Regions from separate parts of the Arthrobacter sp. JUb115 genome, predicted to be linked through region 1. Evidence: riboswitches for the same ligand, from Rfam matches in the RefSeq annotation. Region 1 holds a riboswitch; each other region holds the start of a gene.
The links. A riboswitch is a leader RNA that binds a small molecule or an ion and turns the genes downstream of it on or off. The one in region 1 is predicted to bind thiamine pyrophosphate.

Region 1 (5,821 bases):
TCGAGCTGTGAAAGTCCAATGATTCAAGCTGGGAGCATGGGTCTTTGCCCTAGTCAGCGGAGAACCTTCATCGTAGGGTCGGACTGTCCCTACGTTGAAGGAGCAGCAATGCAGTCTGAGAACGTTTTAGGCAATATCGACTGGGCGTCGATGCTACAAAAGGTTGGCATCGCGCTAATCATCCTCATCATTACGTGGCTAGTTGCACGCATAATTCGTTGGGCTGCCGCCAAACTGGTGAACAGGGTGAAGTTCCTGCAAAAGCAGGGCAATGACGGAGAACAAATAGGCCAATCCCTGGGCAAGGTCGCGGGGTTGATTGTCTGGCTCTTCGGCCTCGTGGCAATCCTGCAGGTCTTCGCTCTATCCGAAGTGCTATCGCCGGTGCAGGGCATGCTCGGCGGCGTCATGGCCTTCATCCCCAACCTCATCGGTGCGGGCTTCATCTTCTTCATTGGCTACGTCATCGCGAATATCGTTCGCCAGCTGCTGAGGACCGGTTTGGGAACTGTCGATTTTAGCGGACTGGTCCGCAAGGTCACCCCAGGCAACGAACCAGTAGATGAAGTTCAGTCTCGCGAATCCCAAGCGAAGATCGTTGACATCATTGCCAACATCGTCTTCGCCTTGATCCTGCTAGTCGTCGCAATATCAGCCCTGCAGGTTCTGGGCATCGCGGCAATTTCGGTACCTGCCCAGCAGATGCTGCAGCTGGTCTTCACCGCAATCCCGCAGGTCATCATGGCCTTGGCGCTCTTGGCCGTGGGTATCCTGATTGCCAAGTTCGTCGGGCAGCTACTTGAATCCACCCTCCACGGCGTGGGTACCGACACTGTTGTTGCCCAGTGGGGCGTAGTTCCCGAGGGCAAGAGCGCTTCGGGAATCATCGCTGGCATCGTCAAGATTGCTATCGTGCTGTTCTTCGGTGTGATGGCGGCCCAGATGCTGAACTTCCCAGCGATCACCAATATCCTCAATGAGATCCTGGCCTTGGGCGGCAAGATCCTCTTCGGCGCAGCAATTATCGCCGCAGGTTTCGTCATCGCCAATGTGATTGGCCGCTTCTTGGGTGACACTACTGCTTCGAAGATCATCCGCTACACGGCAATTGCGCTGTTCGTGGCGATGGGCCTGAAGTACATGGGTATCGCCGATTCGATCATCAACATGGCCTTCGGCGCAATCGTCATTGGCGCAGCATTGGCAGCGGCTCTGGCCTTTGGCCTCGGCGGTCGTGATGCTGCGGCCCGCACGCTGAAAAAGATGGAGGCCCAACAGGCCACCAATGGCCCGGACTCGACGCCACCGGCATCGAACCCAGGCATCTAACCACGCATCACAAAACCTGAGGGACAGATAAGAAGTCGCGGAATCCAAAACCGGATTCCGCGACTTTTTTGATGCCCGCCAAGCTACTGCTGCGTGCCCCACGGCAAGGGCATGACCGCAGAGCCGCCATCGGTACGCAACCGCGCGTAGGTGTGCACATCGATGCGTTCTCCGGCAACCAGGAATTTGCCCCGCTCGACACCTTCGTGCAGGAAGCCGTTGCTTTCTGCCACATGCTTCGACCCGGGATTATTTGCCCGCAAGCCCAGCTCCAAGCGGTACAGTCCCAGCTCGTCGAACAGGTAATCCACCAAGGTTGCCACGGCGCGGGTGGCCAGCGATCGGCCCCGGTAATTCTGGTTCATCCAATACCAAATCCACGCGTTCCGATTGGCCGGGTCGACCGTACCGCACACCAGTCCCACCAGCCGATCCCGATATGCGACGGCCATCGCCTGCTGGCGTTCCCCGGCCTCCAGCAGTGCGCGCACATACGACTCAGCCTTTTGCGGGGAATCGGCGTCGCCTTGGCGCAACATGTCGGGGTTCGAGGAGAATGCCTCGAAGACCGCTTCGGCATCCGAAAGGCGCAGCCGGCGCACCGTGAATTCACCGTCGGCATGCACGGTTTCCTTCGGTCCTGCAGATGGCTGCGGATGAGCGGCGGCCGTGCCCTTGTGGAAGAGCAGCTGCCAGCGGCCCTGCTCATGGATCCACAGTGAACTGCGTTCGCTGGGGGAACCGGCGAGCAGCTTCCAGCGCAGCAGCACCAGCTGGTCTGAAAGCTGGAGAGCCACCGGGCTTTCGACTTTCAACGCCCCGGCATCCCGTGCCGGCTCCCGGGCCAGCTGGGCAATGATGGCCTCGCGATCATAGACTCGCCCGCTGGCTCCCACCTCGGCGAACCGAGGATGCAAGCGCCGCTGCAATTGCTCCTGGCTATGGCGTTGGCTGGATTCCAAGAGTTCTTGCTCCAACGAGATGATGGTGCTGGATAGCGCAGAACCTTGGGGAAGCACGATAGGGAAGTCATGGAATGCCATGTCAGCAAGTACATCACAGAAGATGACGGAACTGCGTTCAATGAAGTTCGACTTTATGAGCTGCATCATGCTTATAATCGCTGTAATCCGCGGGAGCCTGAATCGACCAGGCTGAGAGGGCACCGAGCCGACCGCTACACCTGATGCGGGTCATGCCGCCGTAGGAAGGAAGCGTGCCCTTGTGCATGTCAACATTGTTGGCGCCGGGATAATCGGCCTGGCCGTCGCGTTCGAGCTGGAATCACGCGCACACACCGTCACCCTCATCGATCCGGCACCCGGCCAAGGTGCAAGCTACGCGGCAGCAGGAATGCTGGCCCCGGCAGCTGAAACGGTCTGGGGCAATGGCCCGTTGCACCAGCTGCTTGCCGCCTCGAATGCCGCCTATCCGCAGTTCATCGAGCGCATCGCATCGGCCACCGGGCAACGCCCGGACTACTTGCAGAACTCCACGCTCGTTGTCGCCGCAGAGCCTGCGGACCGCGAAGCCCTGCACGAGCTGGCCGAACTGCAGATATCCCTCGGCCTGTCAGCGCAAAAGCTGCTGCCCAGCCAAGCCCGCAAGCTCGAACCAGCCTTGGCCGCCAATATTGCTGGCGCGGTCCTGTGCCAAGATGACCACCAGGTCGACCCTCGATCCATCGTCAAGATCCTGTTGGAGCATCTGCGTCCGCACCTGGTCGAGGAACGGGCGCAGGCACTGGTGACCGACGGGAAGCGGACCACCGCTGTGCGGACCGCATCGGGCCGAATCCTCGAAGCGGAGCAGACCATCGTGGCCACCGGTCTTGGCACCCTCGATGGCTTGAACGAACTTCCGCTGCGCCCGGTCTACGGGGACATCCTCCGGATCCAAGGACCAGCAGGCCCGCCGCTCATCACCCGCACCATCCGCGGCATCGTGCACCGGAAACAGGTGTATCTGGTGCCGAGAAGGGACGGTAGCCTCGTCCTTGGCGCCAGCGTCCGTGAAGACCGGCAACAAGCGGTGAACATTGGCGCGATGCACCTGCTGCTGGACAACGCGAGAAAGCTTGTCCCCGGCATCAGCGACTGCACGCTGAACGAGGCAACGGCCCGGGCACGTCCCGCCACGCCAGATGACCGGCCGCTGCTGGGACGCCTTGATCCAGGGCTGCTGCTCTGCACCGGGTACTCCCGGCACGGCGTGCTGCTGGCTCCGCTGGGCGCAACGCTCACTGCGGATCTCGCCCACGGCCACCAATCCCACCCCTTGCACCAGGCTGTGGATCCCCACCGCTTTGCCAACGCAACCTAGACCGCTCACCGAACGGAGCAGCAACCATGACAAGCATCGGCATCAATTTCAATTCACGGCAACTGAACCTGGACGAAGGAACCACCCTTCGCGAATTCATCAGCACGCAAATCGGCAAGGAACTGGACGCCAACTCGGTGGCCGCTGACGGCAGCAAGCTCGGAGTTGCCGCCGCCGTCAATGGCGCTGTCGTTCCACGCAGCGCCTGGAATAGCTACCTGCTGGCCGAAGGGCACAGCATTGAACTCGTTACCGCGGCCCAGGGAGGCTAGGCATGGAAACGCGCAACATCACCGAGCTGGACATCCACAGCGACCCATTCCAGATCGCCGGACGCTCCTTGTCCTCGCGCCTGATCCTCGGCACCGGGGGAGCGAGTTCGCTGACCACCCTGGAAAGCGCCCTGCAGGCCTCCGGAACGGAGCTGACCACCGTGGCCATCCGCCACTTTTCGGCGGCCGGCGCAGGCAACGTGTATGAACTGCTGCAGCGCAACAACGTGATTGCGCTGCCCAACACCGCTGGATGCTTCACCGCCCGCGATGCGATCCTCACCGCGCACCTGGCCCGTGAAGCTCTGGAAACCAATTGGATCAAGCTCGAAGTCATTGCCGATGAGCACACGCTGCTGCCGGACCCGCTGGAACTGCATGCGGCCACCGAGCAACTAGTGGCCGACGGGTTCCAGGTTTTCGCCTACACCAATGATGATCCGGCACTTGCCCAGCGCCTGCAGGACGCCGGGGTTGCGGCAATCATGCCGGCCGGAGCACCGATCGGCTCGGGCCTGGGGATCCTGAATCCGCACAATATTTCCACCATCGTCTCGCGCGCGCAGGTACCGGTGATCCTTGACGCCGGGGTGGGCACCGCCTCGGATGCGGCCCTGGCCATGGAGCTCGGTTGCGACGCGGTGCTGCTGGCCAGCGCGGTGACCCGGGCGCACAACGCGCCGCTCATGGCCAGGGCCATGAAGGATGCTGTGCGTGCCGGGCGCGCCGCGCGGCTCGCTGGCCGGATCCCGCGCCGCGATACCGCACTGGCCTCCTCGCCGGACGAAGGCATGATGCAAACCCTGGTCGGTGACTTCTCGTGAGCCGGGAAGCCCTGGTAGCACCCGGCGCGGAGCTGGAACCGGAAGAGCTGGCGCGCTACTCCCGGCACTTGTCCCTGCCCGGGGTGGGAGAAGAAGGGCAACGCCGCATCGCCAACGCCAAGGTGCTGGTTATCGGAGCCGGGGGCCTGGGCAGTCCCATTGCCAGCTACCTGGTCGCTGCGGGAATCGGCACCCTCGGGGTCATCGACGATGACACCGTCGAGCTGTCCAATCTGCAACGACAAACCATGCACCGGCAACAGGATGCAGGGCGCCTGAAAGTGGATTCGGTGCGGCGGATGGCCCACGAGCAGAACCGGAACGTCCAGATCATCACCGTGGATGAAAAGCTGGATGAATCCAACGCCGTGGCGCTTTTCAGTGAATACGACTTGGTCATCGACGGCAGCGACAACTTTGCCACGCGGTACCTGTCCAATGATGCCGCGGAAATCACCGGCACCCCGCTGGTGTGGGGAACCCTCGTCCAGTTCTCCGGGCAGGTGTCCGTCTTCGATCCGCGCACCGGCCCGATGCTGCGTGATCTTTTTCCTGAAATCCCCGACGCGGACTCCGTGCCCAGCTGCGCCGAAGGAGGAGTCTTCGGCGCACTGTGCGGCGTTATCGGTTCGGTGATGTGCGCCGAAGCCCTGAAGCTCATTACCGGAATCGGGACCACACTGAGCGGCAAGCTCTGGCTCTATGATGCGCTGGAAGCCAGTGTGCGGACCCTCGAATTCGCCAGGGATCCGCAACGTGAGCCGGTGACCGGGCTGGGGGAGTACCAGCCGGTTTCCTGCGCTGCCGAAGGGCATGTCCCGGAGCTCACGGTTCAGCAGCTAGCGGAGCTGGAAGCGGTTGAACCGGTATTGCTGGTGGATGTGCGCGAATCCTGGGAACGCGACATCATAGCGATCCCGCACAGCCAGCACCTTCCGCTCGCGCAGCTCAAAGAACGGGGACTGGGAAAGCTCGCGCACGGCGCTTCGGCGGTCGTATTCGTGTGCAAAACCGGTGCCCGTTCGCAGCAGGCGGCGCGGATCACCATGTCCGGTCGGGATGCAGGCATTGCGG
Region 2 (5,821 bases), on a different contig from region 1:
ACGGTCTGCGGCCAATGCAGCCGCTCATCCGGGGCAACTACCTCACCTGGGGTGATGGTCCTGCCGTTGCCGTGAATGCTCCAACTCATGATTCCTCTTCCCGGGCCCTGCGGGTTTTAGGCCGTAGAGAAGTCTACTCGGTTCTCGTGCGCCTGCGCGAAGAAAGAGCGCTCATGTTCCGCGGAGCGGATGAAAGCGGCCTCCATGCGGGCCCGCAGCTGCGGATCTGCCTGCTCGAACGCCTGGCGGACCATTTCGATGGCCTGCTCGGTGGCGGAATCGAATTCCTCGGATGCATAGGTTTCCAGCCATTGCCGATAAGGATGCTCGGCATGGTTGGCTGCCGCCAGCCGCTTGCCGATGTCCTGGTACAGCCAGTAGCAAGGCAGGATCGCGGCAATCAGCTCCCCGTAGCTCTCCTGGCTGGCGGCCAGGTGGTTGGTGTAGTTCAGCGTGGTGGCGCTGGGCGTATCAGCGAACTCATCCAGGTAGCTGCCGTGCAGCTGCAGCTCGCCATCGAGGATGCCGTTGGCGCCACGCGACCAGAAACGCTGGGCACCGAGATCCGGCGCCATCGAGCTGGCCAGCGAAAGCACCTTGGCGTAACGCAGCAGATACAGCGCATCCTGGGCGATGTAGTAGTGGAAGTCATCCCGGTCCAAGGTGCCCTCGGATAGCCGGGTGATGAAATCCAGCTGGTCGATTTCCTCGCGGATCGGCTGGATCTTCTGCCACCAGTCGCCCATGGGATCTGCCGTGCCGAAGAAGTCGATGAAGTGGTTGACCGGGCCGTGGCCGCTGCCCACCTGCAATTGGTCGGCCGCTGCGATGGCCTTGGAGAGGTAGGACTTGGACTGCTCCAACGCGGCGATCCAATCTCCAGTGGCAGCGAAGCGGGTAGCCAGAGTGCTGGAAAGGGTGCAGCCGGTGCCGTGGGTGTTCCTGGTGGCATGGCGCGGTCCGTGCAGCTCCAGCTGCACCCCGCCCGCCGACACCAGGGCATCGGGGCAATCCGCCCCGGCCAGGTGCCCGCCCTTGGCCAGCACCAGCGTGCCGTGCTTGGCAGCCAGCCGCTGGGCCTGGCGCAGGGCTTCGTCCCAGGAAGGGGCCACAGGCTCGCGCAGCAAGCTGGCCAGCTCCAGCAGGTTCGGGGTAATCACCGTGGCGCGATCCAGCAGTGAATCAAGGGCCGATTCGTCGTCGAGCAGGCGATCCCCGCTGGTCGCCACCATGACCGGGTCCAGCACGACGGGGGCGTCAACAGTTTCCAGCCAGCTGGTGACTGCGCGGATCACCTCGGCGTTGGCCAGCATCCCGATCTTGATCGCATCGATGCGGATATCTGTACTCACGGCTTCGAGCTGCGCGAGGACGAAATCGCCGCTGATCGCCTGAACTCCGGATACCCCATGGGTGTTTTGCGCAGTCAAAGCGGTGATCACGCACATTCCGTAGCCGCCGTTGGCGGCAATGGCCTTCAGATCCGCTTGGATTCCGGCGCCGCCGGAAGGATCGGAGCCTGCGATGGATAGGATGTTCATTTCGAGGCCTCCCAGGCTGCGACCAGCTGCGCGCTGGCAAGTTGCGGATCTTCGGCGTTGCAGATGGCGCGGACCACGGCCAGGCCTGCGCCGCCGCCGGTGCGGATCGCGGCGGCATCGTCTTGGGTAATTGCGCCGATCGCTACGCAGGGCAGCTTGGCCAAGGCAGCGGCTCGCGCAAAGCCGTCCAGCCCCAGGGGAGCAGGATGGTCTTTTTTCGTCGGAGTGGCGCGGATGGCTCCTACACCGAGGTAGTCGATCACCGAGGCGTCCTTGTTCGCCTGGGCCAATTGCTCATCGCTGGAAGCACTCAAGCCGATGATGCCCTCGCCGATGATCTGGCGAGCCAACTGTACCGGCACATCTTTTTGCCCGATATGGATGCCGTTAACTGCTGCGCCAGCAGCCCGTGACGCGAGGTAGACGTCAATGCGGTCATTGATCAGCAACTGGGCTTTGCCCTCGGTGAGCTTGGCAGCCGCGCAGGCCAGCTCGAAGAATTCCCGGGCGCTTTCATCCTTGGCGCGCAGCTGGATCCACCCGATCCCTCCGGCGACGGCGCCCTCGATAACTTCCAGGGTGCTGCGTGGGGTGCAGCTGGCAGTGTTGGCTACTAGATAAGCGCCGTAATTATGCATGGTTCAATTCCTCGTACTTCAAAGTCTTCAGTTCCCCGGGATCGGCAGCCGACAGCGCATCAAGGAAGGCAACTGCGAAGCTGCCCGGACCGGAGCTGCCAGCCAGGGCCTTTTCCGCGGCCAGGCCATAGAAACCGTGGGCTGCGATGGTGGCCTCAAACGGGTCATCGTGGACCGCAACCATCCCGGCGCAGACCGCGCCCAAGGCGCAGCCGCCACCTGTCATCCGGGTCAAGCCAATTCCGTTGGTATGCACCAAGACGGTACGCGTGGCGTCGATGATGGCGTCAGCCTGGCCGGAAATGGCCACTACGCAGTCGTGTTCCGTGGCCAGTTCGCGTCCCGCCGCCAAGGCGGCAGAAACCTCATCCAAGGCATCGACACCGCGCGAAGCAGATTGCCGGCCGGCCAGGGCCAGGATTTCCGAGGCGTTGCCGCGAATCAGGGTCGGGCGTTGCCGGACAATGCGCCGGGCAAACTCCGTGCGCACCGGAAGCGCTCCCACTGCCACTGGATCCAGGACCCAGGGGGTGCCTGCAGCGCTCGCCGACTGCACAGCTTCTTCCATGGCGGTCAGCTGTTCAGTGCTTGGAGTTCCCAAATTCACCAATACGGCTGAAGCTGCCTGCGCGAATGGGCCGGCCTCTCCGGGCAGATCCGTCATGGCCGGGGAAGCCCCGGATGCCAGCAAGACATTGGCGGTGAAATTGGATACGACGGTATTGGTCAGGCAAAAAACCAAAGGTGATTGTTGCCGGTATTTTTGGGCAACTGCATGCAAAGCCATGCGACATCCCTCCGCTAGCGTGAACTAGATCAGGTTCTACGGGTCTTATCTCAGTCGGTTGATCCGACACCCCGTGTCACTGCCATAGAGCGTACGCACAACCGGTTCCGAGGACAAGTTACTTACGTTCGCGCCGCGCCACCAAGGCCTTGAGCGTGGCCGCATCCACCTTCTGCGCGGCCGCCAACGCCCAGAGGTGATCCACGGCGGCCAGGAGATCTTCACTGGTATCCACCGGCTGCGGCCGCTCGTTGACCACTGTGCCGGCACGGCGCCGGGAGGTGATCAGCTCTTCGGCTTCCAGCTCCTTGTAGGCGCGCGCCACTGTACCGGCAGCGACGCCGAGGTCCGTGGCCAGCGCACGCACAGTAGGCAGCTTGCTCCCCGAGGGCAGATCTCCCAAGGAGATCAGTGAAGCAATCTGCGAGCGGATCTGCTCATAGGGCGGGGTAGCTGCTTGGAGGTCAACACTGATCTGCGTGCTCATGAAGTAGCTGCCGGCCGATGTTCCCGCACGAAGGCGCTACCGGGGCGCTCTAGGAAAATGACTGCTGGGACAACGAAGATGAGCAATGCAAAGAGTCCCAGCCCGGCCGGGAATCCGTAGCCAATGAGCAGCATGGCTACCACTGCACTGGTGTTAACACGCATTGAACGCAGTTCCAGGACCTTGCGGTACCAGATTTCTTCGGCCGACGAGACAGCCCAGGGAATAATTGCCCGGCGGGAGAACCAGACGAATCCAAGATGGGTTGCCAGCAACAGCAGGATCAATCCTGCAACCATTGTCTTGCCTGGAGGCACGAAGCCCCACAAATAGTCCAGCGGCGGATCGAGCAGAAAATAGGTGCTGGTGGCAAACAGCAAGCCAGCGGCGATGTAGGACCACAAGGGCAGGGGCGCGTGGTACTTGGGTGCTGCAGACGCCTGCCGGGCCACCGTGCTGACGTAGCTGAGATAAAGCGCATTGAGAACGGCATAGCTCAAAGCCGCACCGGCAAAGATCATTAAGATCCACGTAGTTCGCTCATTGGTAGGCATCTGGAGCTCGTCATCCAGTGGCAAGAATGACCAGCCGATTGCAACGCTGAGCAAGGTGAGTGCTGCAGTTACGTATTGCAAGGTGAATAGTTGATCACGCAAACGCGAGAAGGCGGTCCGTTCCCTGGTGGTGGATTGAGCTGAGAATGTAGAGCGCGGTCCCCAGAAGAGCAACGTGAGGGCGACCGCAAGGGCGCCATAGCTAACGAACTCGTACTGTCCATCCGGCGAATTAGCCTGCGAGTAATTGACCACCGACACGGTGAAGGCCAGCAAGACGATGCCGATATTGCGCATCAAGCGGTTGAGCCAGACCGTGCGCAACGCTTGGTTGTCTTCGGCCGAGATGCCGGCCAAGGCAGGTCTTTTCAGGATAACTACGGTAATCACAGCCGCGGCCACGATGATCCCTGCCAGGGCCACGATGAATACCGGGAGCATCTGTGTGCCCGGCAACCGCCCATCATACGGACCCTCCGACGTGTATGAATAGATGCCGTCAAAATCAAAGGTCGTGAATTCCGAGGCCGGAACGCCAACGAGCCCTTCGACTTTGGACGCCGGCCACAGGGAGCCGACCGCGATCAGCAGCAAAAGCCCAACGAAAGCCCCTAGGGCCTTGGGAAATGGAGTTGTCAGGCTGCGGGCCTCTAATGAAGCGGTGCGCACTGGCTGGAGTTCCTTGGGCCAAGTGAACAAGCCGATGAGGTAAACCAGAAGAACCCAGATCCCCGGAGTGAGTGCTTCAGCGAGAGCCGAACCTGAATTGGGCTCGGTCATTGAAACGCGCCAGGTCTCGGACAAATCCCATGAGGTTGAAGCAAAGAATGCGATCAATGCGCACCAGAACGAGTGGGATCGGGCCCGGTCGATAGCTGGTGTTCCACGCCTGTGCGCCACCGAACGCAACCAAACGCAGATGATTGCGGCAACGAAAGCGATGGATATGGCGCTCGCCGAGAACTGGTTCATGGAAATCAATGTATCAACTATTTGATACATATTGAATCCTCCGGCGAATTAAACGATGAAAAATAGTCCCAGTGACGTACGCTCAAATCATGGGTCTGTTTACTTCCACTCCGTTGCCCGAACCGGTCGGTGATTCCGCACCTCCGGTGGACGAGCATCCATCGCGCATAGCAACAGTTCTGAGCCATTTGCGGCGTTCTGCGGACACGCGGATCACGCATCCGCGACGCTTCCGCCTGCAGCAGCTCAAGGCCCTGGAGAAGATGCTCGAAGAGCATCTGGAAGACTTCGTCCAGGCCCTGGCCGAGGACTTGGGCAAGAGTGCCACCGAAGCCAAATTCTCCGAAATCGACGTGGTGCGGGCAGAAATAGATTTCGCCCAGCGCCACCTCGTTGAATGGATGGATTCCACCAGCGTCAAGGTACCGCTGGCTTTGCAACCAGCCATTGCCAAGGTTGAGCCGCGCCCGCTGGGGGTCGTGCTGATTATCGGCGCCTGGAACTACCCGGTTCAGCTGGTGCTCGCACCGCTGGTCGCGGCCATTGCTGCCGGCAACGCGGCGGTGATCAAGCCATCGGAACTGGCTCCTGCGACCTCAGGCGCCTTGGCCAAGTTCCTCCCGGTCTACCTCGACGAACGTGTCTACGCGGTAGTTGAAGGCGGGGTGGATACCTCCACGGAGTTGCTCGGCGCCCGCTGGGATCATATTTTCTACACCGGCGGTGAACGCGTGGCCAAGATCGTGGCTGCAGCGGCTGCGAAGCATCTGACACCAACCACCTTGGAACTGGGCGGAAAGTCGCCGGCCGTGGTGGAAAACGATTCGTTGGCTTCCGCAAAG
Region 3 (5,821 bases), 330 kb from region 1:
ATCGGCTACCTGATCTTCGGCGTGGCCGTGGGCGGGCCGCTGGCCATCGCCGCGACCATCTACTACGTGGGCCACCACATCATCGTGCAGACTTCGCTGTTCATGGTGGCGGGACTGATCGAACGCCGTGCCGGTAGCTCGAATGTCACCCGGCTCGGCTCGCTGGCCAAGCTCTCCCCGGCATTGGCCCTGCTCTTCTTCATCCCGGCCATCAATCTGGGCGGCATCCCGCCGTTCTCCGGATTCCTGGGCAAATTCGGGCTATTGCATGCGGCCGCGCAGGATGCCGATCCGCTGACCTGGGTCGTGATCGGCGCCGGATTGCTGACCAGCCTGCTGACCTTGATGGCGATCATCCGCGTGTGGGCCCGTGTGTTCTGGCGCCGTGCCGCTGATGCCGAGGTGCCCAACCAGGACCTGGTGGCCGAAGCGACGCAGGTCGCCGACGAGACGTTGGCCGGCGGCGCGCAGAACCCCCGCTTGGGGTTGAAACTGGCCAAGCAGCTGGAAGCCGACTCCTTGCCGTGGGGCATGCGCTACGCCACCGGTTCGCTGGTGCTTGCGGGCATCGCCCTGACCGTCTTTGCCGGGCCGATCTTCGAATTCTGCCAGCGGGTGGCTGCGGAACTGATCGCCCGCGAACCGTATATCAGCTCGATCTTGCCATTCTGATTGGAGGGATGATGCCGAACAAGAACTTTGAACCGCGTGACCAGCGCATTGACGATGCGCTGGATACCTCCGGTGTGCGCCACCGCGCGACACTCAAGCAGGAATGGCCGCTGCTTCTGCTGCTGCTCTTTGTCTGGGGTGCTCTCTGGCAGGACTTCTCCCTGGGGAACATGGTCTTCGGCGTGATCATCGCGCTGCTGATCGTGAACCTGTTCCCGCTGCCGCCGGTGGTCCTTTCGGGCCGGATCAATGCCTGGTACTGCCTGAAGCTGTTCATCTGGTTCCTCGGACAGGTCTTCGCCGCCAGCGTCCATGTGGCCTGGCTGGCGCTGGTCCGCGGGAAGCGCACCCGCAGCGCGGTCATTGCGGTCCCGCTGCGCACCGACTCGGACCTGATCGTGATGACCGTGGGACACGTGCTCACGCTGATCCCGGGCTCCTTCGTGATCGACGTGGACCGCAGCTCGTCGACGCTGTACCTGCACTACATCGACATCGAGTCGCCTGCGGACGTGGAGAAGGCGCGTGCCGGCATCCGGGACATCGAACGCCGGCTGATCATGGCTATTGGCAGCCGAGACGAGTACGAAGCGATCAAGAGCGAATGCGGACCGAACTTTGATGCGAGGAAGGGGTAACATGCTGGATATCGTCATTTGGATCTGCGGCATCATGCTCGGGCTCGGTGCTGTCGCCTGCCTGGTCCGTGTTGCCAAGGGGCCGTCAATCCTTGACCGGGTGCTGGCCCTGGACGTGATGCTGCTGATCATCTCCGCCGCGCTGTGCCTGGAAATGGTGCTGCACAAGCACACCGACTACTTGCTGTTCGTCGTGGCCGCCTGCATGCTCGGGTTCATCGGTTCGGTGACCGTCTCGCGCTTCGTTTCGGATCAGAGGAACGCCTAATGGAAATCTTCCTCGATGTCCTCGTTGCCGTCCTGCTGATCCTTGGCTGCCTGATGTCATTGATCGCAGGTATCGGCTTGCTGACCTTCCCGGACATGCTCACCCGCATGCATGCAGCGACCAAACCGCAGGTACTCGGCTTCCTGCTGATTTTCGCTGGACTGGCCATTTACCTGCGCAGCTGGGCGGTGGTCCCGGTACTCGTGCTGGCCTGGGGAATGCAGCTATTGACCGCACCGGTTTCGGCCCACATGATTGGCCGTTCCGGCTACCGGACCAAGCACGCTGCCAAGGAAACCCTGTTCTCCGATGAGCTGAGCCACGTGGTCAACAAGGTCAACGGAACACCGCCGACCGGAACCACCCCGGTTTCCAAGACCGGATCGCCAGACGAACAAGATTGAGAAAAAGCGGGAGCCGCCCCTCTGGGCGGCTCCCGCTTTTGGCTCAACGCCGAAGCTTACTTGGTGAACTTGGCAACAACCTTGTTGGCGCTGCGGTCAGCCACCGTCTGCAGGATTGCTGCGACCAGGGCCGAAACGACTGCGAAGCCTAAGGCACGGCGGAAAGAAGCTTCCGCTGCTTCCTCAGTGCCCTTGCGTGGTGCTTTGCTGCCGGTTGCCTTCAACCAAAGGAAATCAACCAGCTTGCCGCCGAGCATGCCAGCGCCAACGGTGATACCGGTAGTGGCAAGTTTCTGCACTTTATCCATTTTTTCCTCGCGATCAAGCTCTTGACATATCGTTCCTCTGCCCAGCATACCTGCGGTATGGTGGGGGAGCAGTAATTATTCCGACAGGGGAGCGTCAGACTTTTAAAAAGTCGCAAGACGCTGAGAGTGCGATAGATCGCAGACCCTCGAACCTGCCCCGGCTAGTACCGGCGAAGGAAGTCGAGCATCTCGGATGCGGATAGGCGCGGCAGTATGCCCTCATTCCGTCCATCTCCCCTCCTTTCCACAGGAGGACCAGCAATGAACGAAACAGTTTCGAAGCAGCGGACCGGCTGGCGTGTAGTTGATATCGTCGTCGCCTCGGTGATCGCCGTCGCTTCAGGGGTCATTTTCTGGGCGTGGAGTGCCGGCTATGGCCTGTTCTCGCTCGCCTTTGCAGCTTTCCCGCCAGCCACCGCGTTGCTCACCGGCATGTGGCTCTTCCCGGCGGTGCTCGGCGCACTGATCATCCGCAAGCCAGGCGCCGCAATCTACTGCGAGCTGCTGGCCGCTGTAGTTGAAGCGCTGCTCGGCTCGCACTACGGCTTGACCGTACTGATCTCCGGCCTGGTCCAGGGCCTGGGTGCAGAGCTGGTCTTCGCAGCATTCCGCTACCGCAAGTGGAACCTGGGCGTGGCGCTGCTGGCAGGCTTGTTCGCCGGCTTGTTCGCCGGCATTTCCGAGGCCTACATCCTGGCCTACTATGTTGAGTACACCGCCGGAATGAAGATCTTCCACGTGATCGCCACCGGCATTTCCGGCGTAGTCGTCGCAGGGCTTCTGTCCTGGTTGGCCACGCGCGGACTGGCGAAGACCGGCGCTCTGAGCGCCCTGCCGAGCCGGCGTGCGCACCTGGAAAGCGCAAAATGAGTTCCTTTGCCAATTCCGGCGCAGCCTCGCTGACCCAGCGCGGTGCCGCCATCACCGCAACGGGGTTCGGCTGGCAGCACTCCGAGAGGCAGAATCCTGCCATCTCGGGACTGGACCTTGTGATCCACGCCGGTGAGAAGGTGCTGCTGGTCGGTCCATCGGGCGCCGGCAAGTCAACCTTGCTGCACGCGATGGCCGGGTTGCTGGAAGCGGATGAGGACGATCAGGTCGCTGGCCGGCTGCTCATAGATGGCAGCGATGCCTTCATCCGGAGCCACCCGGTGGGCTTGATGCAGCAAGACCCGGAAACCCAGGTAGTGCAAAGCAGGGTCGCCGATGATGTGGCCTTTGGCGCGGAGAACCTCGGAATGGATCCCGAACTGATCCGCCAGCGGATCCCCGAAGTGCTGGACGCTGTGGGTCTGGGTGCGCTGTCCTTCGAGCACCGCACCCAGCAACTTTCCGGCGGACAGAAACAGCGGTTGGCCTTGGCCGGCATTCTGGCCATGGAACCCAGCGTCATGCTGCTCGATGAACCGACTGCCAATGTGGACCCGCAGAGCATTGAGCTCTTGCGCGATGCGGTGCTGAACGCCGCCCGGCTTTCCGGTGCCACGCTGGTCGTCGTGGAACACCGGATTGAAGCCTGGGCGCAGCATGTGGACCGGGTTATCGTGCTGCAGCCCGGTGGGGGAGTCGCGCACGATCTGGACCCGCAGCAGCTGTACACCGATGAAACGGTGCGCGAGGAGCTGGCTGCTGCCGGGCTGTGGATTCCAGGCTACTTCCCGCAGGTGGCTCGGGCAACGAACGGTGCCGGTGCCATTCTGCTGGAAGCGCAGCAGCTGGTATCCGCCCGCACCGCCACGGCACCGCGCACCCAAGCGGTGGACGTGAATGTGCAAGCGGGCACCGCGACGGTGATTCGCGGTGAGAATGGCGCTGGAAAGTCGACGCTGGCCTTGACCTTGGGCGGATTGCTCGTCCCGGCCGACGGCGGGTTGGCGGCCACCGCGCAACTGGCCGACGGTCTGGGCAACTCCCCGTTTGCCTGGAAGGCCGGTGCATTGATTGGGCGGATCGGTTCGGTGTTCCAGGAACCCGAACACCAATTCGTGACCCAGAGCGTTCGGGAAGAGCTGGCTTTCGCTCCCAGCCGCGCGCAGGCCAGCAGCGCCGATGCGCCGAAATACGAGCCGGCCCAGGTCCAAGCGCGCGTGGACGCGTTGCTGGAACGCTTGGGCCTGGCGCATTTGGCAGACGCGAACCCGTTCACTCTCTCCGGGGGCGAGAAGCGGCGCTTGTCCGTGGCCACTGTTCTGGCCGCATCCCCCCAGGTGCTGATCCTCGACGAACCGACCTTCGGGCAGGATGCGAATACGTGGAGGGAACTGGCCGGGCTGCTGGTTGAGGAATTGCAGCAGGGCACCGCGATCATTGCTGTGACCCACGACGATCACTTTGCCTCGGTGCTCAAAGCAAGGGACCTGGTGCTCACTGCCGGCACCCCGGAAGCTGGTACCCCGCGACAGGGGCCGGTGCTTGATGCGCCGGTAGGGCATAGCTGGTTGGCGAAGATCAATCCGCTGGCCAAGCTCGGTGCGGTGGCTGCGGCAACACTGCCGTTGATCACCACCTTGGATTGGGTTTCGGCGCTGGTCGTGATCGTGGCGACCGTGGTGTTCTTCCCCCTGGCAGGGCTGAGTCCGCTGAAATTCCTCAAGCGCGCGTGGCCACTGCTGATTGCCGGAATCCTTGCGGCGTGGGGCATCGCCTTGGTGGGCCAGGATAGCGGCATGGTCTACGCCCAATTCGGCGCCTTCAGCATCACCGAGGGATCGGTGGCCGGGGGCATTGCCACCGGACTGCGCGCTTTCGCGCTGGCCATCCCGTGCATCTTGCTGCTGGCCACCACGAATCCAAGCGATTTGGGCGGGGCGCTGTCTCAGCAGCTGAAGGTACCCCACCGGTTTGTGCTCGGGGCCTTGGCCGGCATGCGATTGCTCGGGTTGATGGTGGAAGAATTCACCACGCTCACGCTGGCCCGGCGCGCTCGCGGTGTCGGGAACTTCGGCACCGTGGGCCAACGCATCAAGGCAACCCTCGGCCAGGTGCTGGCCTTGCTGGTGCAAGCGATTCGCCGCGCCGGACGGTTGGCCACCACGATGGAGGCCAAGGGGTTTGGCACGGCCAAGCGCACATGGATTCGCACGGCCACCTTCACCTGGCGTGATGGCATGGTGCTGGCCACGGGGATCCTGTTTGGCACGGCCGCAATGGCTGCGGCCGTGCTGGCAGGGACCTACAACTTGGTGTGGTCCTAGCGGATTGCTTCGCTCAGGGCGCTGAGCTCTTCATGGAGCTCAGCGTCCAGGCGCAACGGCTTGGCATCGATGGTGCGCACCGGGGTCAGCAGGCGGATGGAGGAAACCAGCCACACGCCATCGGCCTGGTACAGGTCTTCCGGGCGCAACGGGCCGTAGCCCAGCTCCCAGCCATCCTGGGCCGCGGCGTCGAAAATGGCGCTTTGCGTGGTGCCTGGCAGGATGCCGGTTTCAAGCATCGGGGTCAGCAGCCGCTTGGTCTCGCCATCGCGCTGGGCTACCAGCACGGTCGAGGTCGGAGCTTCCAGGATGATCCCGTCGGCGGAGGTGAAAATGA
Region 4 (5,821 bases), 180 kb from region 1:
GTCGGAGGGGCAACGACATCGCTATAGCCCAGCTCGCGAGCGGCCTGCACATCGTAGTGCGCCTGGTTGGCGGCCTTGGTGGCCTTGGCGAATTCGCGGATCTTTTCGCGGCCTACCTGGTAGGACTCGCCGGCAGGGTAGATGCGCCCTACCAGGTCGGGGTTGATGCCCATGGATTCTCCTGAACGTTGTTGGAAGTGGCCAGGCGAGGCTGCTGCCGGATACGGGACCCGGGCGCAGCCAAGCGGTCACACGGTGGAATTCTTGCGGAGCCCTAGTCCTGCCCGTCGGCCGGGCGCTTCTTGGCTCGTGGGGCCGCCAGGCCATTGGCAATGCGCCACTGGCGCGCATCCTTGGCGCGGACAACCAGGCTGGCGATGTGGCAGAGCATGCCGATGACCATGATGCCGATTGCTGTGTAGACCGTTGGCAGCGATGGAATGTTGGCGCCGATGATGGCCAAGATGATGCCTGCGCCCATGATGCCCATGGCAGCGAAGACGAGCTTCTTATAGCGTGATGAGGCCGATTCCCAAGGAGTGTTGGTCATGGTTCAAGTCTAGTTCAGCTCCGGCTGTGTCCGCTCATTGAGGCCGGGGCATTTCCCCGTGACTCCCCCGACAACGCTGGGCCTGATTCAGAACAGGGCGGATTGCTCTTCCCTGAAATCTCCGAAGTTCTCCACGATGGCGACCTCGCGGGTCTTCAACTCGGCGGCATCCAGCAGGCGCACGGTGGTGCCTTCGCCGCTGTCTGCGAGGATGCTTTGCCCCAGCACGCCGCGGATGCGCAGATTCACGGTGTTCCCGCCCAGTGCCGTATTCCAGGCATGCAGCGCATGGGTATCCCAGGCGTCAACGACCGGGCGGGCGAAGGCCGGTTGTTTCCATAGCTCGTCGCGCAGCTGCACGCCGTAGGTCTCCAGACCCCGCTGGGCGCCAAGGAAGGCCCGGGTCCGGCTTGCCGCTTCGGAGTTGATCTGGTCCAGCTGGGCGTAGTCCAGTTCCCAGCTGGCCAGTCCCTTGATCTTGGACTTCTGCCGGACTTGCTGGCTCAGGCCCACGTGTTCAGTGACCAGGTCTTCGAGCACTCGAATAGCGGCGCCATCAGCGGCGCGGGCAACATAGCGGGCAATGACCGCTCCCTGCTGCGCCAAGCGAGTCCATTTGCTCTGGGTCGAGGTGGTACCGACCTTGGTCGCCCCATGGGCGAAGCTTGCGACATACAAGAAGTGCGGCTGCTCCAGGTACTTGCGCATGCCCTCCGGGGCTTCGCCGGTCTTGTGGAAATGATGCATGAACTTTGAATGATCCAGCCGGCGGCAGCGTTCGCACTGGGTTCCGGTACGCAGCGCTTTGTTCTTCGGGCAAGGCAAGGTGTTGCGAGAGCCATCGCTGTTCATCGTGATGTAGCCCAGGCAGAATTTCAGTTCGCCGATGCGCAGGCTTAGCGAACGGTTGGCTTCCAGGTATTCGGTGCTCCATTTTTCCGCTTGCCGAAGCCGGAGCATGGGGGCGTATTCATGCTCTGAGAAGCTGATGCCGTGGCAGAGCTGCCGGTGGTCGCTGGCGAATTCCATCGATGCCTTCCTCGAAGTTACCTCTTCAACGATAGTTCACCGGACATGGCCAGCTCCTGCAAGGCAGGTTGGCCGGCGCCTGCAGCCCGAAAGTTTGCTGGACGAATTCCCGATTCGTTCTGGCCTAATTCCTAGGAGAAGCCCTTAGGCTGGAACTGCACCGGAACCGTACCGCGGGCCGGACCATAATCTGCTGAGGTGATCCAGGATTTCTGTCCCATTTGATGACAAGACTCGTGCAGTGGCCATCGCAGCTGCCGAGACCGCCCCTTCGCCGGCCGAGCTGCAGCGATTGACGCAGGCTTTCCGCCATGATTTCCAGCGTTTCATGATGGAATACCAGTTTGCGGTGGACGAGGTGCTGACCAAGGTCTCGATCTTGCGTGAAGAGTTCTTGTATTTGCACAATTACAACCCAATTGAGCACGTCACTTCCCGGGTGAAAACTCCGGAGAGCATCATGCGCAAGGTCTCCCGCCGGAACATCTCCCCGTCCCTGCCTGCCATTCGCGAGAACATCAGCGACATTGCCGGCGTGCGCATTACCTGCAGTTTCGTCAAGGACATCTACAAGGTCCTGAACACGTTAACCTCGCAGAATGACCTGAAGGTCCTCCAAATCAAGGACTACATCAAGAACCCGAAGCCCAACGGCTATAAAAGTGTCCATGCGATCGTGCAGATCCCGGTCTACTTGTCCGATGGCCCGGTCGATGTCGTGGTGGAGCTGCAGATCCGTACCATTGCCCAGGATTTCTGGGCAAGCCTGGAACATAAGATCTTCTACAAGTACGAGGGCGAAGTTCCAGAACATCTAGTGCAAGAGCTTGCCGACGCGGCGGCCATGGCGACGAAACTCGACATGCAGATGCAGCGCTTGCATACCGAAGTCCACGGCCATGATGCCAATCAGGCACCGAGCCAAGAGGCGGATTTCGATACGACAGCGATCCAGGGGCTGCTGTCGCTGGCTCAGCAAGCCAAGGACGGGAACCAGGAGAAGGACTTGGATCACTAGCCGTTCATGGCCTCGAACGACAATGCTGCTTCGGGGCCGGAAACCAAAAAAGATCCTCGGCCGAAGCCGAGGATCTTTGATTTGGTAGCGGCGCCGGGACTCGATCCCGGGACCTCACGATTATGAGTCGTGCGCTCTAACCAGCTGAGCTACGCCGCCACAAGTGAGAAGCAATCCAGTAGAAGCCAAGAAAGCTTCTCACTCAGAGCCCCCTGCCGGAATCGATCCGGCGACCTCGTTCTTACCAAGAACGCGCTCTACCACTGAGCTAAGGGGGCAACGAGTAAATACTCTACACGGATTTCCCGGCAAAGAAAAATCGGCGGATCGCCCCGGAAAAGACCCGGAGAACTCTGCAAAACCACTAGTCAATGGCTATTTATCCCCTTACTCGCTACCCCCGGGGACGAAGGGTGGGACAAAAAGTGCCCTGGTGACGATGCTCACGGGAGTGCTCCTCGTGGTCAATCGCGGATTTGCCCGGGTGCGCAGGATAGAATCCCGCGGATCATCCCCGGTGGCCAAGCATCGAATTACCCCGCTTGGAACTTCGGAACGCTGACACCTTTTCCCACTCCAGAACCCCTGACCGAGCGGCACTTGGGCAACACCCGATCCACCTAGGCGCCCAGGCGCGGCTCCGGTGCCCGGCAGCTGGATCCCGGGCCGTGAACCGGGGTGCTGGAAACCGCCAGGAAGGCAACAGCTCCTTGCCGCCCATTCCGGTCTTGAGTAGGAATATTGTGACCTCAGCAACAAATTCCCGACGGATTTTGCAAACCTCAAAAACCTGTGTAAAGTATTTACCTGTTGCCCCCTTAGCTCAGTGGTAGAGCGCGTTCTTGGTAAGAACGAGGTCGCCGGATCGATTCCGGCAGGGGGCTCGAAATAAGAGAGGCAATCTGGTTCCAGATTGCCTCTCTTTTCGTTTATCCCGCAGATGCCGTGTAGCCACTGCGAGCATGGCCCAAGGCGCACCCCAAGCTGCAGCACCGGCTATCGGCCGCGTCTTGCGCCCCGGATTCCAGGTGCCCCCGGCAAGAGTCTCCGGCCAATGAAAAGCATCCTGGCCCGCCACAGCCGGCCCTTCCCACTTCCTTGATGTCAGGCCCTGACCACTGGGTTTGCGTTTTCTCCTCGCAAGCGTGCTAAGTTGTTCGCGACCACACGGGTGCCCTGGCAAGGGCTGAGATCGGGCTATCGCCGTCCGCGACCGTTGAACCTGTCCGGGTAATGCCGGCGAAGGAAGTGAGTTTCCCCAGTGGAACAAATTGAACAGCACCCTGCCCACACCCTTGCCTACCGTGAATCTGCGGGAATTTCTGTTCCCGTCACGCAGATCCAATTGGCAGACTCCCCCAATGGACAGCCCAACGAGCCGCTGGCGGTATATCGCACCAGCGGACCGGGAAGCGAGCCCACCCAAGGCCTGCAACCCTTCCGCGAGCGGTGGATCCTGGAACGCGGGGACGTGGAAACCTATGCAGGCCGCGAACGCAACCTGCACGACGACGGACGCTCAGCGGTCCGCCGCGGCACGGCCAGCGCGGAATGGGCCGGACGCTCAGCCCCGCCACTGCGGGCCGTTGGCGGAGCCCGCGTGACGCAGATGCACTATGCGCGTGCCGGGATCATCACCCCGGAAATGTGCTATGTGGCCCTGCGCGAGGAATGCGATGTCGAGCTGGTGCGCAGCGAGCTCGCGGCCGGGCGAGCCATCATCCCGGCGAACATCAACCACCCGGAATCCGAGCCGATGATCATCGGCAAGGCGTTCCTGGTCAAGATCAATGCGAATATCGGCAACTCGGCGGTGACCAGCTCCATCGCAGAAGAAGTCTCCAAGCTCCAGTGGGCGGCCAAATGGGGCGCGGACACGGTAATGGACCTGTCCACCGGAGATGACATCCACACCACCCGCGAGTGGATCATCCGCAACTCCCCGGTCCCCATCGGCACCGTGCCGATCTACCAGGCGTTGGAGAAGGTCAACGGCGAAGCCAACGAACTGACCTGGGAGATCTTCCGCGACACCGTCATTGAGCAGTGCGAGCAGGGCGTGGACTACATGACCATCCACGCCGGGGTGCTGCTGCGCTACATCCCGCTGACTGCCAACCGGGTCACCGGCATGGTCTCGCGTGGCGGGTCCATCATGGCCGGCTGGTGCTTGGCGCACCACCAGGAGAATTTCCTCTACACCCACTTCGATCAGTTGTGCGAGATCTTCGCGCAGTACGACGTGGCCTTCTCGCTGGGCGACGGGCTGCGCCCGGGCTCCATCGCAGATGCGAACGACGCCGCCCAGTTCGCCGAGCTGGACACCCTGGCCGAGCTGACCAAGCGCGCCTGGAAGTACGATGTGCAGGTGATGGTCGAAGGCCCGGGGCATATCCCGTTCCATCTGGTGCGCGAAAATGTGGAACGCCAGCAGCAGCTGTGCGACGGGGCGCCGTTCTATACCCTGGGCCCGCTGGTCACCGACATCGCCCCGGGCTACGACCACATCACCAGCGCCATTGGCGCCACGGAGATCGCCCGGTACGGGACCGCGATGCTCTGCTACGTCACTCCCAAGGAGCATCTGGGACTGCCCAACCGGGATGATGTGAAGACCGGGGTGATCACCTACAAGATCGCTGCGCACGCCGCCGATCTGGCCAAGGGCCACCCGGGCGCCACAGCGCGGGATGATGCGCTGAGCAAGGCGCGCTTCGAATTCCGCTGGAATGACCAGTTCGCGTTGTCCCTTGACCCGGTCACCGCACAGGAATTCCATGATGAGACCTTGCCGGCCGAGCCGGCCAAGACCGCCCACTTCTGCTCCATGTGCGGGCCGAAGTTCTGCTCCATGCGCATCTCCCAGGATATCCGCGACGAGTACGGCTCGGCCGAGGCGCAAGCCGCCCTGGCCGGGATGGCGCAGAAAAGCAGGCAGTTCCTGGAAAGCGGCGGCACGGTCTATCTCGGGGACGGGATCCCGGTGGGAACTCCTGCTCCGTAAATAGCCTGCGGCGCACGAAAAACGCCCTTGGGGCAAGCTTTCGGCTTGCCCCAAGGGCGTTATTCAATGCTGTTCAGCTGCGTGCGACAGGCTTAGTAGTCGCGACGTCCACCGCTGCGGCCCGAGTCGCTGAAGCGATCCTTGCCGCCGCGTCCGCCGCCGCCGAAACCGCCACGTCCGCCGCCGCGTCCGCCACCGAAACCGCCACGGCCGCCACTGC

Region 2: it holds a riboswitch for thiamine pyrophosphate, as region 1 does, so the genes downstream of both, thiM (hydroxyethylthiazole kinase) here and thiO (glycine oxidase ThiO) in region 1, are expected to answer to the same signal.
Region 3: it holds a riboswitch for thiamine pyrophosphate, as region 1 does, so the genes downstream of both, EDF61_RS05840 (ECF transporter S component) here and thiO (glycine oxidase ThiO) in region 1, are expected to answer to the same signal.
Region 4: it holds a riboswitch for thiamine pyrophosphate, as region 1 does, so the genes downstream of both, thiC (phosphomethylpyrimidine synthase ThiC) here and thiO (glycine oxidase ThiO) in region 1, are expected to answer to the same signal.

The regions. Positions count from the first base shown of each region.
Region 1 is NZ_SOBS01000003.1:399,228-405,048, forward strand. It holds gene EDF61_RS07455 (mechanosensitive ion channel) at 109-1,329, shown strand; gene EDF61_RS07460 (GNAT family N-acetyltransferase) at 1,413-2,441, opposite strand; TPP riboswitch at 2,452-2,556, shown strand; gene thiO (glycine oxidase ThiO) at 2,554-3,651, shown strand; gene thiS (sulfur carrier protein ThiS) at 3,678-3,923, shown strand; gene EDF61_RS07475 (thiazole synthase) at 3,926-4,747, shown strand; gene moeB (molybdopterin-synthase adenylyltransferase MoeB) at 4,744-5,821, shown strand, end outside.
Region 2 is NZ_SOBS01000004.1:31,813-37,633, reverse strand. It holds gene EDF61_RS07970 (uracil-xanthine permease family protein) at 1-89, opposite strand, end outside; gene thiD (bifunctional hydroxymethylpyrimidine kinase/phosphomethylpyrimidine kinase) at 117-1,541, opposite strand; gene thiE (thiamine phosphate synthase) at 1,538-2,179, opposite strand; gene thiM (hydroxyethylthiazole kinase) at 2,172-2,966, opposite strand; TPP riboswitch at 2,956-3,050, opposite strand; gene EDF61_RS07950 (GntR family transcriptional regulator) at 3,085-3,453, opposite strand; gene EDF61_RS07945 (hypothetical protein) at 3,450-4,979, opposite strand; gene EDF61_RS07935 (aldehyde dehydrogenase family protein) at 5,069-5,821, shown strand, end outside.
Region 3 is NZ_SOBS01000003.1:72,745-78,565, forward strand. It holds gene EDF61_RS05815 (Na+/H+ antiporter subunit D) at 1-672, shown strand, start outside; gene EDF61_RS05820 (Na+/H+ antiporter subunit E) at 681-1,310, shown strand; gene EDF61_RS05825 (MrpF/PhaF family protein) at 1,312-1,578, shown strand; gene mnhG (monovalent cation/H(+) antiporter subunit G) at 1,578-1,982, shown strand; gene EDF61_RS05835 (DUF4235 domain-containing protein) at 2,039-2,281, opposite strand; TPP riboswitch at 2,366-2,486, shown strand; gene EDF61_RS05840 (ECF transporter S component) at 2,552-3,160, shown strand; gene EDF61_RS05845 (ATP-binding cassette domain-containing protein) at 3,157-5,484, shown strand; gene EDF61_RS05850 (aminodeoxychorismate lyase) at 5,481-5,821, opposite strand, start outside.
Region 4 is NZ_SOBS01000003.1:223,505-229,325, reverse strand. It holds gene EDF61_RS06570 (MaoC family dehydratase N-terminal domain-containing protein) at 1-173, opposite strand, end outside; gene EDF61_RS06565 (hypothetical protein) at 275-550, opposite strand; gene EDF61_RS06560 (DUF2797 domain-containing protein) at 638-1,579, opposite strand; gene EDF61_RS06555 (GTP pyrophosphokinase) at 1,821-2,597, shown strand; tRNA gene EDF61_RS06550 (tRNA-Met) at 2,680-2,756, opposite strand; tRNA gene EDF61_RS06545 (tRNA-Thr) at 2,804-2,875, opposite strand; tRNA gene EDF61_RS06540 (tRNA-Thr) at 3,410-3,481, shown strand; TPP riboswitch at 3,755-3,862, shown strand; gene thiC (phosphomethylpyrimidine synthase ThiC) at 3,859-5,601, shown strand; gene EDF61_RS06530 (DEAD/DEAH box helicase) at 5,694-5,821, opposite strand, start outside.